Regions from separate parts of the Paenibacillus sp. FSL F4-0097 genome, predicted to be linked through region 2. Evidence: riboswitches for the same ligand, from Rfam matches in the RefSeq annotation. Region 2 holds a riboswitch; each other region holds the start of a gene.
The links. Region 2 has a riboswitch for cyclic di-AMP ahead of MHH86_RS02605 (hypothetical protein). Riboswitches for the same ligand answer to the same signal wherever they lie in the genome.
Positions count from the first base shown of each region.

Region 1: it holds a riboswitch for cyclic di-AMP, as region 2 does, so the genes downstream of both, MHH86_RS11335 (KamA family radical SAM protein) here and MHH86_RS02605 (hypothetical protein) in region 2, are expected to answer to the same signal.
Region 3: it holds a riboswitch for cyclic di-AMP, as region 2 does, so the genes downstream of both, MHH86_RS26035 (TrkH family potassium uptake protein) here and MHH86_RS02605 (hypothetical protein) in region 2, are expected to answer to the same signal.

Region 1 covers NZ_CP151965.1:2,555,979-2,560,217, reverse strand. The annotation lists gene MHH86_RS11340 (AraC family transcriptional regulator) at 1-1,369, shown strand, start outside; cyclic di-AMP (ydaO/yuaA leader) riboswitch at 1,418-1,559, shown strand; gene MHH86_RS11335 (KamA family radical SAM protein) at 1,700-2,866, shown strand; gene MHH86_RS11330 (YafY family protein) at 3,009-3,920, shown strand; gene MHH86_RS11325 (DinB family protein) at 4,003-4,239, shown strand, end outside.
Region 2 covers NZ_CP151965.1:582,752-586,990, forward strand. The annotation lists gene MHH86_RS02595 (hypothetical protein) at 1-360, opposite strand; gene MHH86_RS02600 (hypothetical protein) at 494-1,015, opposite strand; gene MHH86_RS02605 (hypothetical protein) at 1,030-1,584, opposite strand; cyclic di-AMP (ydaO/yuaA leader) riboswitch at 1,653-1,817, opposite strand; cyclic di-AMP (ydaO/yuaA leader) riboswitch at 2,236-2,425, shown strand; gene MHH86_RS02610 (hypothetical protein) at 2,603-3,094, shown strand; gene kdpA (potassium-transporting ATPase subunit KdpA) at 3,311-4,239, shown strand, end outside.
Region 3 covers NZ_CP151965.1:5,791,963-5,796,201, reverse strand. The annotation lists gene uvrC (excinuclease ABC subunit UvrC) at 1-285, shown strand, start outside; gene MHH86_RS26040 (CPBP family intramembrane glutamic endopeptidase) at 384-2,060, opposite strand; cyclic di-AMP (ydaO/yuaA leader) riboswitch at 2,381-2,556, shown strand; gene MHH86_RS26035 (TrkH family potassium uptake protein) at 2,621-3,979, shown strand; gene MHH86_RS26030 (TrkA family potassium uptake protein) at 3,993-4,239, shown strand, end outside.

The DNA of each region.
Region 1 (4,239 bases), 2.0 Mb from region 2:
TAAACGATATTCTGGAGAGCTGCTTTCCGGCAGACGGGAGTTAATTGTGCACCCGTTCACCAAGGTAATCCGACTAGTCGAAGAGCTGCTCATGAACAGGAATAATACCGATGATGTACAACAATTCAAGCGACAATTAAAATTCCAAGAATTGCTGCTGCTACTTTTTGAGCATAATTACCCTTCCAAACACCTGCCAAGTCCTACGGAATCCGTAGAAAAGACCATAACATTCATTCAGGAGCATTATACAGAGAGTATCACCGTGAAGCAGTTGGCTGAACGGGCGGGGATATCGATCTGGCAGTATACACCGATCTTTCAACAGCTTACGGGTAAAAAGCCGCTTGAATACCTGACGGATCTGCGTATTAATCATTCCAAACGATTCCTGCAGGAATCGACTGAACCACTGCGGGAAATCGCCAGACTGGTCGGCTTCTCGGATGAATACTATTTCAGCCGCCGCTTTCGGCAAAAAACAGGAGTTACACCCGGACAATATGCACATCAGCAAGGTCGTAAGCTTACCGTCAAGGATTGGACGGGTCATGAGGTGGAAATTCCTGAACGAGCGAAACGTATTGTCTATCATGGCGAGACACTTGGCGACCTTCTCGCGTTAGGTGTAAAGCCTATCGGTGGAGATGAAGCATTCGCCCGGAACAGCGTCTATAAACATCGACTTAAGAAGCTCGCCAACGTCGGGTTTCCACTGGACCCGCAGTTGACCGCTTCCCTAAACCCAGATTTGATCATTTTGGCAAATAGTGATGAAAGAGCCTACAGAGCAGTTTCTGGTATCGCTCCGACACTCACCTTTGATTCATTTGCGCCTCTCGACAACCGAATGCGGACATTAGGCAGTTGGCTAGGTAAACAGCGCGAAGCCGAAGCATGGCTGGAGTCATTCACAATCAAAAATGCTGCCATGTGGCAGCAGCTTTACTCGACAACTCTCCAAGTTGGAGAAACCGCCTCTGCTTTGGTCTATGATCATGGAGATCATCTATATGCTATGGGAATGTCCGGATTCTCCACTGCGCTTTATGCCCCATGTGGTTTACAACCGACCGAAGAGATCCAAGCCATATTGGACGAAGAGTTAGGGTTCGCCGAAGTTGATCCAACACGACTGCCTGCCTACGCCGGAGATCATATCTTCATGTTCATTCCGGAACGCAAAGACTCGCGAGCTGCGATGGAACGATTACTAGACAGTTCACTTTGGAATACTCTTCCGGCAGTACGTCAGGGACATGTTTATCTGCTCGACGGAAGCAAATGGAACTCTAGTGATGCGTTAACCCGGGAGAAGCTGCTAACGCTGTTGCCTAAACTACTCGGCGGAAGTAGCGCTAGCAATTGAAGGTGAATCTAGGATTCTCTTTTGACTTTTCAAAACTTGATAGGGTATACTTTATCTACGCTTAATTTCCAACTTTTACAGTTGAAAAGCGGGGGAACCAGTTAATTGGGGCGAATCATTGAGCATTAGAATGTAGGGTACCATCTTACCCGAGTCCGTCAGCTAACCTCGTCAGCAGTGGATGGGTCTGCTTTTCATGTTATTTACATAACCAGAGACCCTTGCTAAGGGTCTCTTTTTGTGCTTTTTTTGGACCCTGCTGGCAGTAGATTGGCCTTTGACACTAAGGCTCCCTCATTTCTCACACTACGAGACAAAGGAGAGATGTACGTGCAAAAGGTAAAGTACTTCACGGATATTAACAAAATAGCTATGTTGTCTGAGCTGGAAAAAGAGAATCTGAAAGAAATTACAGACAAATTTGTTTTTCGTGTAAATGACTACTATCTGTCTTTGATTAACTGGGATGATCCAGATGATCCCATCCGTAAGCTGGTTATTCCTAACGAAGGTGAACTGCTGGAGTATGGGCGCTGGGACGCCTCCGATGAGGACACGAATTATGTGGTACCTGGTTGTCAGCACAAGTATAGAACCACTGCACTACTGATTGTATCCGAGGTCTGCGGGGCTTATTGCCGCTACTGTTTCCGTAAGCGTCTGTTCCGAAATGACGTGAAAGAGGCGATGGCTGATGTCTCTCCGGGCTTGGAGTATATCGCAAAGAATCCGGAGATTAACAACGTACTTCTTACGGGCGGGGACAGTTTAATTCTCTCCACACCGAAGCTAAGATCCATTATTGAAAATCTAAGAAGCATTGAGCATGTTAAGATCATTAGACTAGGTTCCAAAATTCCCGTATTTAATCCGATGCGGATCTCTGAAGACGAAGAGCTGCTGGAGCTGATTCGTACTTACTCTACCGAAGACAAACGAATCTATGTTATGGCGCACATCAATCATCCTCGTGAAATCACACCTGAAGCCAAAAAAGCATTTAAAGCTCTCCACAACGCAGGGGCAATTGTCGTAAATCAGACTCCCATCCTCAAAGGCATCAACGATGATCCCATTATTTTAGGGGAACTACTGGACCGACTTTCATGGGCTGGCGTTACACCCTACTACTTCTTTGTGAACCGGCCCGTTGCCGGAAACCGGGATTTCGTATTACCGCTCGAGCAAGTCTATCAAATTGTAGAAGAAGCCAAAGCTAGAACCTCAGGACTTGGCAAAAGAGTACGCTTATCCATGAGCCACACCTCAGGAAAAATAGAAATTCTCGCCATTGATAACGGGAAAGCCTATCTCAAATACCATCAATCCAGAGATCAGGAATACGGAAAATTCATGATTCTAGATTGTCCAAAGGACGCCGAATGGTTCGATGACCTGCCTGGGAATGAGCAATATTGGACCCCACCTGTGAAAAAAAACGATGCTATTATTTCTGTTAATGATTTATCAGAGCCTGCGGATTTAATCTGTAAATAAATTAATCGGCTCTGTCAGACTCTGTCATAGGATATTTCTTCATCACCAACAACAAAACTCCTCCCTCCCAAAATTAGCCCGAAAAAATCTATGATATAATCACGCTGTAACACGAAATGGACTAATGGGTGGGAATGCACACATGAAATTGGAACGATTGATTTCTATGATCTACAAGCTATTGAACCACGAAGTTTTATCTGCCTCCAAGCTGGCTGAAGAGTTTCAGGTTTCCCAGCGAACAATCTATAGGGATATCGATGTGATTTGTGCCGCTGGCATCCCGGTCGTATCGTATCAGGGTACTAAAGGTGGATATGGCATTATGGACGGATATAAAATGGATAAAAGCCTGCTCCGTTCGTATGATGTCACTTCTCTGATTACTGTACTTAACAGTCTCTCTTCCGTGTTTGAAGATGAGCATACGCAAGGAACCATTGAACGGCTGCAAACGATAGGAACGGAGCCACAGACTTCTAGTCTCGCGGTGGATCTTGAAACCCGGCGTACGGATCCTGACGCACTTCCTCTTTTACGTGCGGCTATAGCGGAACGAAATGTTGTCCGTTTTGATTACATCAGTGTAAAAAATGAACGTACAACCCGTGAAATGGAACCAGTAAAGCTTAATTTTAAATATAGCAACTGGTACATCTATGGTTATTGCCGGGCACGGCAGGACTATCGGGAGTTTCGTCTTTCCCGGATGCTGAATTTGTTCCTGACGCAGGATACCTTTCAATCACAACATGAAGTACCCAAAGAGGCTGGCTGTTCAAACAGGGTAGATCAGGTGGAGGAAATAGTAATCCGGGTGGACCCTGAGGCTTTGGCAGAAGCTTTGGATCAGTTTCATCAAGTCGACAAGGAATTTCATTCCGATAAAAGCATGACGATGCGAATCCCTGTGTATAAGCCATTGGAAGCTCGTTGGCTTTGGTCCATTCTGCTGAGTTTCGGCAGCGGGGCCGAAGTCCTCGAACCCCCTGCATTGCGAGGTATTTTAAAAGAGCAGCTTCAAAACACACTCAAACTTTATGAAGAAGTATGACAGTCTGATGTCATACTTCTTCTTTTATATTAACAACAGTAACAAAAACAAATCCATGACAATTCAAAAGGAGACCATACGAATGACAAATTATCCAGTAGAAATGTTTAAATACCACACTTGGGCAAACCAAACTATCCTGGGGAGAATCAAGGAACTCCCATCCTCTGTGCTAAGTCAAGAAGTGAACAGCTCGTTTCCCACCATCGCTCATGCCCTTAGCCATATCTATGCGGTTGATACGATGTGGTATCTTGTTTTAACAGGCACTGCTATGCCTGAGGCTTTTCAACAAAGTATCCCGCTAAATTTGAGCATT
Region 2 (4,239 bases):
CTAAATTATAGAAAGATTTGCGCTCGTTCGTATATCCGCTTGGTCGGTCATCTGCTCCCGTACAGCTCTAAGCTGTGCTTTCAGTGCAGGAACACTTTTTTGCAGAATAATGCTTATTTGAGAAAGAGGCAGCTTTAAGCCGTACCACAATACCTTCACAAGCTGTTCCTCCCAAGGTAATCCCTTAGCCGATAGAAGAGAGCGCCGGGCAAAAGAATCAGCACACTGGCGAATACAAGTGCGGTAAGCGTGGATAGAGAATAACTGAGGGTCGAAGTTATCCTGACGATATATTTTATGAAGCTCTGTGAAGGTGCGGATAGTAACCTTGTCTGCCTCATTAGATTGTTCTAATAACATGGAACTGAGTACGTAGACTTCATTAGTATACTTTTGAACACACTCTGCAAATTTAGCACTGTAGGTGGACACGGGAGGTAAGGGGTCAGGCATGGTGAACACGATCCTTTCAGAATGAGAGATTTGCTTGAATCTATAATATAGAAAAGTAAGAGATGGATTTATTGATAAGATCGGCGGTGTCTGGTTCCGGGCAACTGTGTTTCTGCTGGGAGGCAGTGGAAAAAGCTTTGGAAGGTTTGTAGTAGAGCCGTTCACTTCTGGAATTGCTCCCCCCAGCTGCAACACTGTACAGACGCCCTTGCTGAATATGCCCAGCCAAGGATTTACCCTGGAGCTTGGCCTTTAAATCCTGCAAAGCACCCTGAACTAGCTCAAGCTTAACCTGCTCCCAATCTGAACCTTCGCGGCGGACCTTATCCAGCGCTTCCTCAAGACGGCAATGACAGATAGCCCGTAAAAAAGAACTCCATTTAATGAGATCGAAATTTTTGGTGTTGGCAGAGATTAGACAAGCCCCCCAACTGCAACCTCCCTTACAGGTGAGCTTCAGAATACCATAACGGCAGCCTTCAGCCCCTTCCATTCCATAGTGAATAGGCTCGGGTTCATCCAATACAAATACTTCAATGCGGGATAGTCTGCGCTGGTCCATAGTAGGGTTCCTCCTTAGATTTCCAAAAGCTTTAAGTCTACATGATGAGTGACACTAGCCTTTTCTACACAGGCGAGCATTTCCATTTTATTCTCACAGACTGCGGTATGCTCTAGCCATAGTCGGAACTTCTCTTTCCGTATAACAGATAGATGTAAGGGAAAGGTGCTGCGGGATCTCAAGACATACCAACCGGCGCTTACATCTTTCCAAGGCTCCTTGAAGGCTGTAAACCACGGGAGTTTTTGATGCGATGACCAATCCTGCTGCTGTTGTTGTTCTCGAATTTTTTTATATATTTCATATACAATCTTAGAGTCTAAACAGTCTTTACAAGAAGAAGGTGTACTGAATTGGCGAAGGGCTTGGATCTGGTTCTGGCCAAATGCATAACCTACAATGTACCTGTGATTATTTTCTTCGAACCACAAGGCCCCGAAACAAACGTAATTTAGACTTATCGGCTCAAGCAGCCCTTGATGTATCCCTAAATAATAGTGCTTCAAAACATTCACCCCATCCAGCGTGCTATCACCTAATAGGCTCAGGTAACGCAAAAACCGCAGCAAGAGGAGGACCTCTGCTGCGGTTTTGGATTACAGGCAGATATACCTGGGCCAAAGCGTGGCGGATCAAGGGTCTCTCTCTTTACGCTTACGAGGTTAGCTGTCGGATTCGGACGGTGAGAGTCGCCCTACCTATTGAGACTTACGCAGTCTCCTTTGGATTCACCCCAAGTAGGCCAGGTGGCCTGATGGTTCCCCCGTTCCCTGCGAATGCAGGAACTCAGCGTTGATTGTTTTTCATGAATTAGATTCAACCCGAATCATACTCTTTTCAAGATTTTCTGTAAAAAACGGAAAATGTTCTTTTAGAGCGATTTTAACCATATCCTGCCGACTACGACTGAAAAACGAGGTAAATAGGTATTTATGGCGTGTTATCGAGCTCTTTCTCGCTCAACCTCAGCTTCTTGCGTTTCAACCTATAAAGGAAATTTGCAGTATTTTCACCCTAAAAAGGTGAATAAAATCACATGGGTTATAGATAGCGATTAAACGCTCGAAACTCGAGTAAACAAGAGATATAGAGAGATTAGATATCAAGTAAGCGCTATCTAATGGGAAAATAGTTTTTAATTTGCATTATTTTGGCATCATTCAGGTTTTACAAGTCTTCGTGCATAAGAGTATGATTACTCCTGTTTCAACGACAATCGAATATTTGATCCGCTTAATTTCCGATAAGGAAAGCGGGGGAACCAACAATCGGCAGCCGATGTGAGAGTCGGAAGCTGATTATGGGGTGAATCCTGTAGAGGGTGCGAGTGAGCTCGCATCTATACAGGTAGGGCGACTCTCACCGCCCGAATCCGACAGCTAACCTCGTAAGCGTATGGAGAGAGGATGAGTGCAATGTGACCGCTAGCGAGCCACAGAGGAGATCCTTTGTGGCTTTTTGCTGTGCTCTTAGAAGCAAAGCATTTATGGAGGCCTCCCCCAAGAGGTCGCTAAATTCATCATTAGCGGTATTTGTTAGGCAGCGTCTAATGACGTGACACAACCGAGCTTTAGGTTGTGCCCGAAAATGACGATAGGTCAACATCCTTTCGGAGATTTTCGTTGCCTCCTTGTTGTAAATGAGCAGGAGGAGAAAAAAGAGATGACGGATCAGAATGAATATGTGCTTGTATGTGCGCCTACAAAGGCGGGAGAACATTTCATTAAACTTCTGAAGTTCAGGGGTATTAAGATGGCGGGATTAACCAACAATCTGGCTGAGAAAGCTTTACTAGAGGAGCTCGGAATCGAGCAGGTTATTCTAGTGGATACCCGCCATCAGAGCACTTGGTTTCGCCCATCGTTCCCGGTAGGCAGGGTATATCTGTTTGAGAGCAGCTTTCCGCTTTGCTGCCGCTATATTCAGATGTGCCGTACCTGGACGACACAGCCAATTTTTGTGATTACAAGTTCTATAAATCCTAGATTGGTCTATAAAAGACTTGGTGCGAGCTATGTAATCTATTCCCATAGTGGTGATGCTGATTTTCTAATCGATAGATCACCTCATCAAGGATAATGGAAGGAGTGCGGAAGATATGAGGGATCTGTATATGGTGGCTTCGTTAGCTGTAATTTACGGGTTATTTTATGGCTTTATGCGCTGGTGCGCAGGTGTAGTTGAGGATACGGGGAGGGATAAGCTGTGATTCTAGTAATCGCTGTTACCCTACTGTTGTTTATATATCTGGTTTACGCGTTGATTCATCCTGAGAAATTTTAAGGAGGGGCATTCATGGGCATTTTGCAAATAGTCGTCGTAATTGTAATTCTCATCTTGTTGGTCAAGCCGATGGGGACGTATTTATATCATGTATTTTCTAACGAACCGAATCGTACGGATCGCTGGTTTGCAGGCACAGAGAAAGGTATTTATAAGCTGATCGGCCTGAAAAAACGGGACGGAATGTCCTGGAAGAAGTATGCACTCAGCTTTGTTTTAACTAATATCGTACTGGTTGCTTTCAGTTATATTTTTCTAAGATTACAGCGGGGATTGCCGCTGAACCCGAATGGAATTGCCGATATGGAACAGACGCTTTCATTAAATACGGTGATCAGCTTTATGACCAATACGAACCTGCAGCATTATAGCGGGGAGACGGGACTATCGTATTTTTCACAAATGGCAGTCATCACGATGATGATGTTCACGTCTGCAGCGAGCGGATTTTCTGTTGCGGTTGCTTTTGTCAGAGGGATTACAGGACAGAAATCAGTCGGAAATTTTTTTGAGGACTTCGTAAAAGCACATATTCGTGTATTCATTCCATTAGCTCTGCTAGTTTCATTGGTGCTGGTAGGATTGCATGTGCCACAAACGCTCAAGCCATCGCTTGAGGTCACTACACTCGAAGGGCAGACGCAACAAATCGCTATCGGTCCAGTCGCTTCTTTGGAGTCAATTAAACACTTAGGTACGAATGGTGGCGGCTTCTTCGGAGCCAATTCAGCGCATCCTTTTGAGAACCCTAATCCACTTACGAACGTTCTGGAGATTCTCTCTATGTGGATGTTGCCAGCCTCTTTGCCATATATGTACGGGTTGTTCGCTAAGAACAAACGTCAGGGCTGGGTGATTTTCACAGCAATGATGACCTTGTTCGTTCTGCTGCTGGGGCTGAATTATTATGCGGAAACTAAAGGGAATCCCGCTATTAATGC
Region 3 (4,239 bases), 1.7 Mb from region 2:
GCCCGGGACAGTCAGGAATTTTACCTTTTGCAACGGATTCAGGATGAGGTCCATAGGTTCGCGATCACCTTCCACCGTGAACAGCGCGGGAAGTCCATGGTTACCTCCAAGCTGGACTCTATACCTGGTATAGGTGAGAAGCGCCGTAAAGCGTTGCTTAAGCATTTCGGATCGCTTAAGAAAATTAAAGAAGCCTCCGTGGATGATTTCCGTACACTTTCTATTGGAGAAAAGCTGGCAAGACAAATTCTTGATGCGCTCAAGGACGAAGAGCCAACCTCATAGCAATGATGACAAAAGAAAAAGGGTATCACAGCAGCGACTAAAGCTGCTATGATGCCCTTTTTTTAATTTGGTTATAGGATGTACACTATTTTATTTTCTTAAATCAAAGAAGAAGGCTCCACCGGCTTAGGTTTCTGTGGTGGATTAAATCGATAGACGATGTAAGCGACTATGAACGGCATAATAATCGCGAAGATACCCGCGCCTACATTTACGCTCTCCTTCATAAAGATCAGCGTAGCGCCCATCAGGATGCTGTCAAACACGACGTGGCTGAACATGACAGCAATAAATCCGTAACGAAGGAAAATATAACTGAACAGCAGCCCGATTACGGTCAGCTCAATGGGACGGGAGCTGATGGGATAGATCGGATATAACGTATGGCCAAACGCCCAAACCAGCGTGGTGATCAAGCAAGCGACAAAAGTGTTCCGGAACACCTTTTTCAGCATAGGAATTCCGAAAAAGCGATAAATGGCTTCCTCAGATAAACCAGCGAGCCATGCGACGATAGGCAGAAGCCAAGCATATCTCATGTTATAAGGAGATTGGGTGGCGTCTGTAGTAGACCAATTGTGCAAGGTAAACGATAATATGATGAACATAACCGTCTGCACCCCTAGCAGAACGAAAGCCCAGATGTAACCAGCCCGGATACTGTCCAACACATATTGTCCATAGCCGGGCTCTTTGGCGCGGGGCCAAGGGTTCATGCCTTCCTCTTTTCGCCATAAGCCATTGCCGCCCACTAAAGAGAAGTAGAGCAAGGAGGACATCAGCAGGCTGTACAAAGCATAAATGATAAACATAATGACAGAGGTAATCTGTGCTTCTAGCCCTTCGCCCGTAGATTCAGGCAGCATATTATAGGTGCTGATCATCATGATTACAAAATAGGCTGAGCTTAGGAATACTCCACGTTTAAAGGAAGTATGCTCTCTTCTAAGAATACTGTAGACGAGTGCCAGAATTCCTAAAATCAGTGTGGGTATACCGTAACCGAATAATGTTAGCTTTTCCGCTAAAGAGGTCTGTCCTTGTACGTAGGAGGTATGCCAAGCTGGTGCAGTGAATCCGGCATTAAAGCTGGAGACCTGCTCTCCACTGAAATCAAAATAATAGTGCAATAAGGATTCGCCGACCTGAACAGTACTATCCGTATACACTAGCCCATGGCTTCCTGTATTCGATTCAATTTGTAGCTTGGCAGGATTTACTTCCCATTCCTGAAGCCAAGGACGAGCAAGATTCTCCTTCTGCGCTAGAGTGAGGTCAGCTCCCTTGTCCTCTTTTGCACCAACGGAAGCAATGCCAGCCCCCTCTTCGGAGGCAACTTTTGCAGCCTTTGAGAAAGCGACAATCTCGCCGGTATACATATTGAGGTCAACAATGATTTGCGGCTCTTGATCCGCTGACGGAGTAAGCGTTGCACGAAAGACATCAAAAGGATATTTTTGATCCAATTTTTTCTTGGTATAGTCCTCCACAAGCTTCTCGCGAGACATATAACCATAAAAGGAAGAGTCCGTCTCGTAAAGTACATTCCATTGATCGTTTGGTGCTTCGGTGTAATTGAGCTTTTGTTCTGCGAATAATACGGCTTGGTCACGGGCTTCTGCCTTGCTAATGACGGTGGTATCTTCCCCTGTAGAGCTGCTTAGCAGCGAAGGGGAAATCTGAAACATAATAAATAGAATAAGACCGATAATGCCCGAGATGATGAGCCTCTTGGAGAGGGCACGTTGCTGTAGGGGCTGGCCGACGGGATTCATGTAACGCCTCCTTGTTATGTACTGACAATATTATGTTCCATTATAGTATTAGTGCCTGGCTGGTTACAAAAAACATTATATGTTCTTTTTATGGGTAATAGAGATAGTATAGAATAGTCATGTGAATTTATACCATGAATTTTATCGTGTTCATTTGTGTACGAATGGTGAGAATCGGTGTAATTGCAGGGAAAACACGGAAAAGTGATGAGAAAAGGTACTCCATTTGATGCAGTCTCTTTAAACCGCATTTTTTCATGTGAATGAGCATTAATTGTGTCTTTGTGAATTCACTAAATAACGTATATAATTTGTATGCAATTGTATAGTAGCCGAATTTCTGGTGAAAACGGGGGAACCATAAGAAGTGATGAAAAGTGGAGTGTACAAGATAAATGGCACTTTCATCAGGGGTGAATTTCGTTCTAGGAACGAATAGGGCAGCCTGCACAGTCCGAATCCGACAGCTAACCTCGTAGGCTAATTTACTGCAGGAACCAAGTCAGCATTGGTTTTCCAGTGCTTTTTTTGTTGGAATTTTTGATAAGAAGGTGAGCAAAGTGGCTTCACAGTTTCGCAGGATTTCTGAATTTAAGTTTCTGAAGCTCTCGCCGCCGCAGATACTGGTGCTTGGTTTTGCATCGATTATTCTGATAGGGGCCTTGCTGCTTATGCTGCCCATCTCAAGCACAAGCGGGAATTCCGTAGAATTTATTGATGCATTATTTACTTCAACTTCGGCAACCTGTGTAACAGGGCTTGTTGTGCTGGATACCGGAACTTCGTTCACGATTTTTGGGAAAACCGTAATTATGATCCTGATCCAGATCGGCGGCTTAGGTTTTATGACCATGGCCACTCTATTTTCACTGGTGTTAAAGCGTAAAATATCTTTGCGGGACAGGCTAATCCTACAGGAAGCCATGAATCAAGGCTCTATGGAAGGAATTGTGCGGCTGATCCGAAGAGTCCTTATATATTCTCTTGTCATAGAAGGCTGTGCCGCTTTGCTGCTGTCTATTCGCTGGGCTTTTGATATGCCACTTGGAAAAGCGATTTATTTTGGCGTATTTCATGCGGTGTCTATGTTTAATAATGCGGGGTTCGATATTTTTGGGGATTTTCGCAGTTTAACTGATTATGTATATGATCCGCTTGTGAATATTATTGTGATGTTTCTGATTGTCTCCGGCGGGATTGGTTTTATTGTAATGTCAGATCTGGTGGAGTTTCGGGTAACCCGCAGGCTGTCTCTACATAGTAAAGTTGTCCTGTCCACCAGCACAGGGCTGATTCTGATCGGAGCTTTGGTTATTTTTATATTCGAGTTTACTAACACTCGTACCCTGGGTTCACTGAATTTTGGCGGTAAAATATTATCAGCCTTCTTTCAATCCGTGTCTCCCCGTACGGCTGGCGCGAACACAGTTGATATTGCTGGACTTCGGCAGGCTACACAATTTTTTATAGTGATTCTTATGTTTATTGGTGCTTCTCCAGGCTCAACGGGCGGCGGGATCAAGACAACAACCTTTACGATGATGATTGGTGCTGTTATTGCTATGCTGCGTGGACGGGAAGATGTTGTGTTGTTCCGTTATCGGCTGGCTCAAGAGCGCATCTACAAGGCATTAACGATCACACTGCTGGCTTTGTTGTTAATCGCCTCTGTGTCGATGATACTCTCCACAACTGAAGACAGTAATTTCTTGGCAATCTTGTTTGAGACGACCTCCGCCTTTGCTACGGTAGGACTGACTATGGGGCTAACTCCGGAACTGTCAGCGATCGGTAAGATTCTACTCTGTCTGACGATGTTTGCAGGTCGGCTAGGTCCACTAACCTTAGCGTATGCACTCGGTCCCAAACAGGGTAAACCATTGTATAAGTATCCGGAAGGTAAAATAATTATTGGATAGGAGTTAATTAGAAATGAAAGCACAGCAATTTGTAGTAATCGGCTTAGGTCGCTTCGGTTCAAGCCTGGCGCTTGAGCTGATGGAAATGGGCTACGAGGTGCTCGGCATTGACCACCATGAAGAACGCGTGGAGGAAATGAGCGATCAGCTGACGCATACGGTAGTAGCAGATGCTACAGATGAGGGAATTATGCGCTCGCTTGGTGTACGGAACTTTGATTGTGGGATTGTTGCGATTGGTGACAATATGGAGAGAAGCA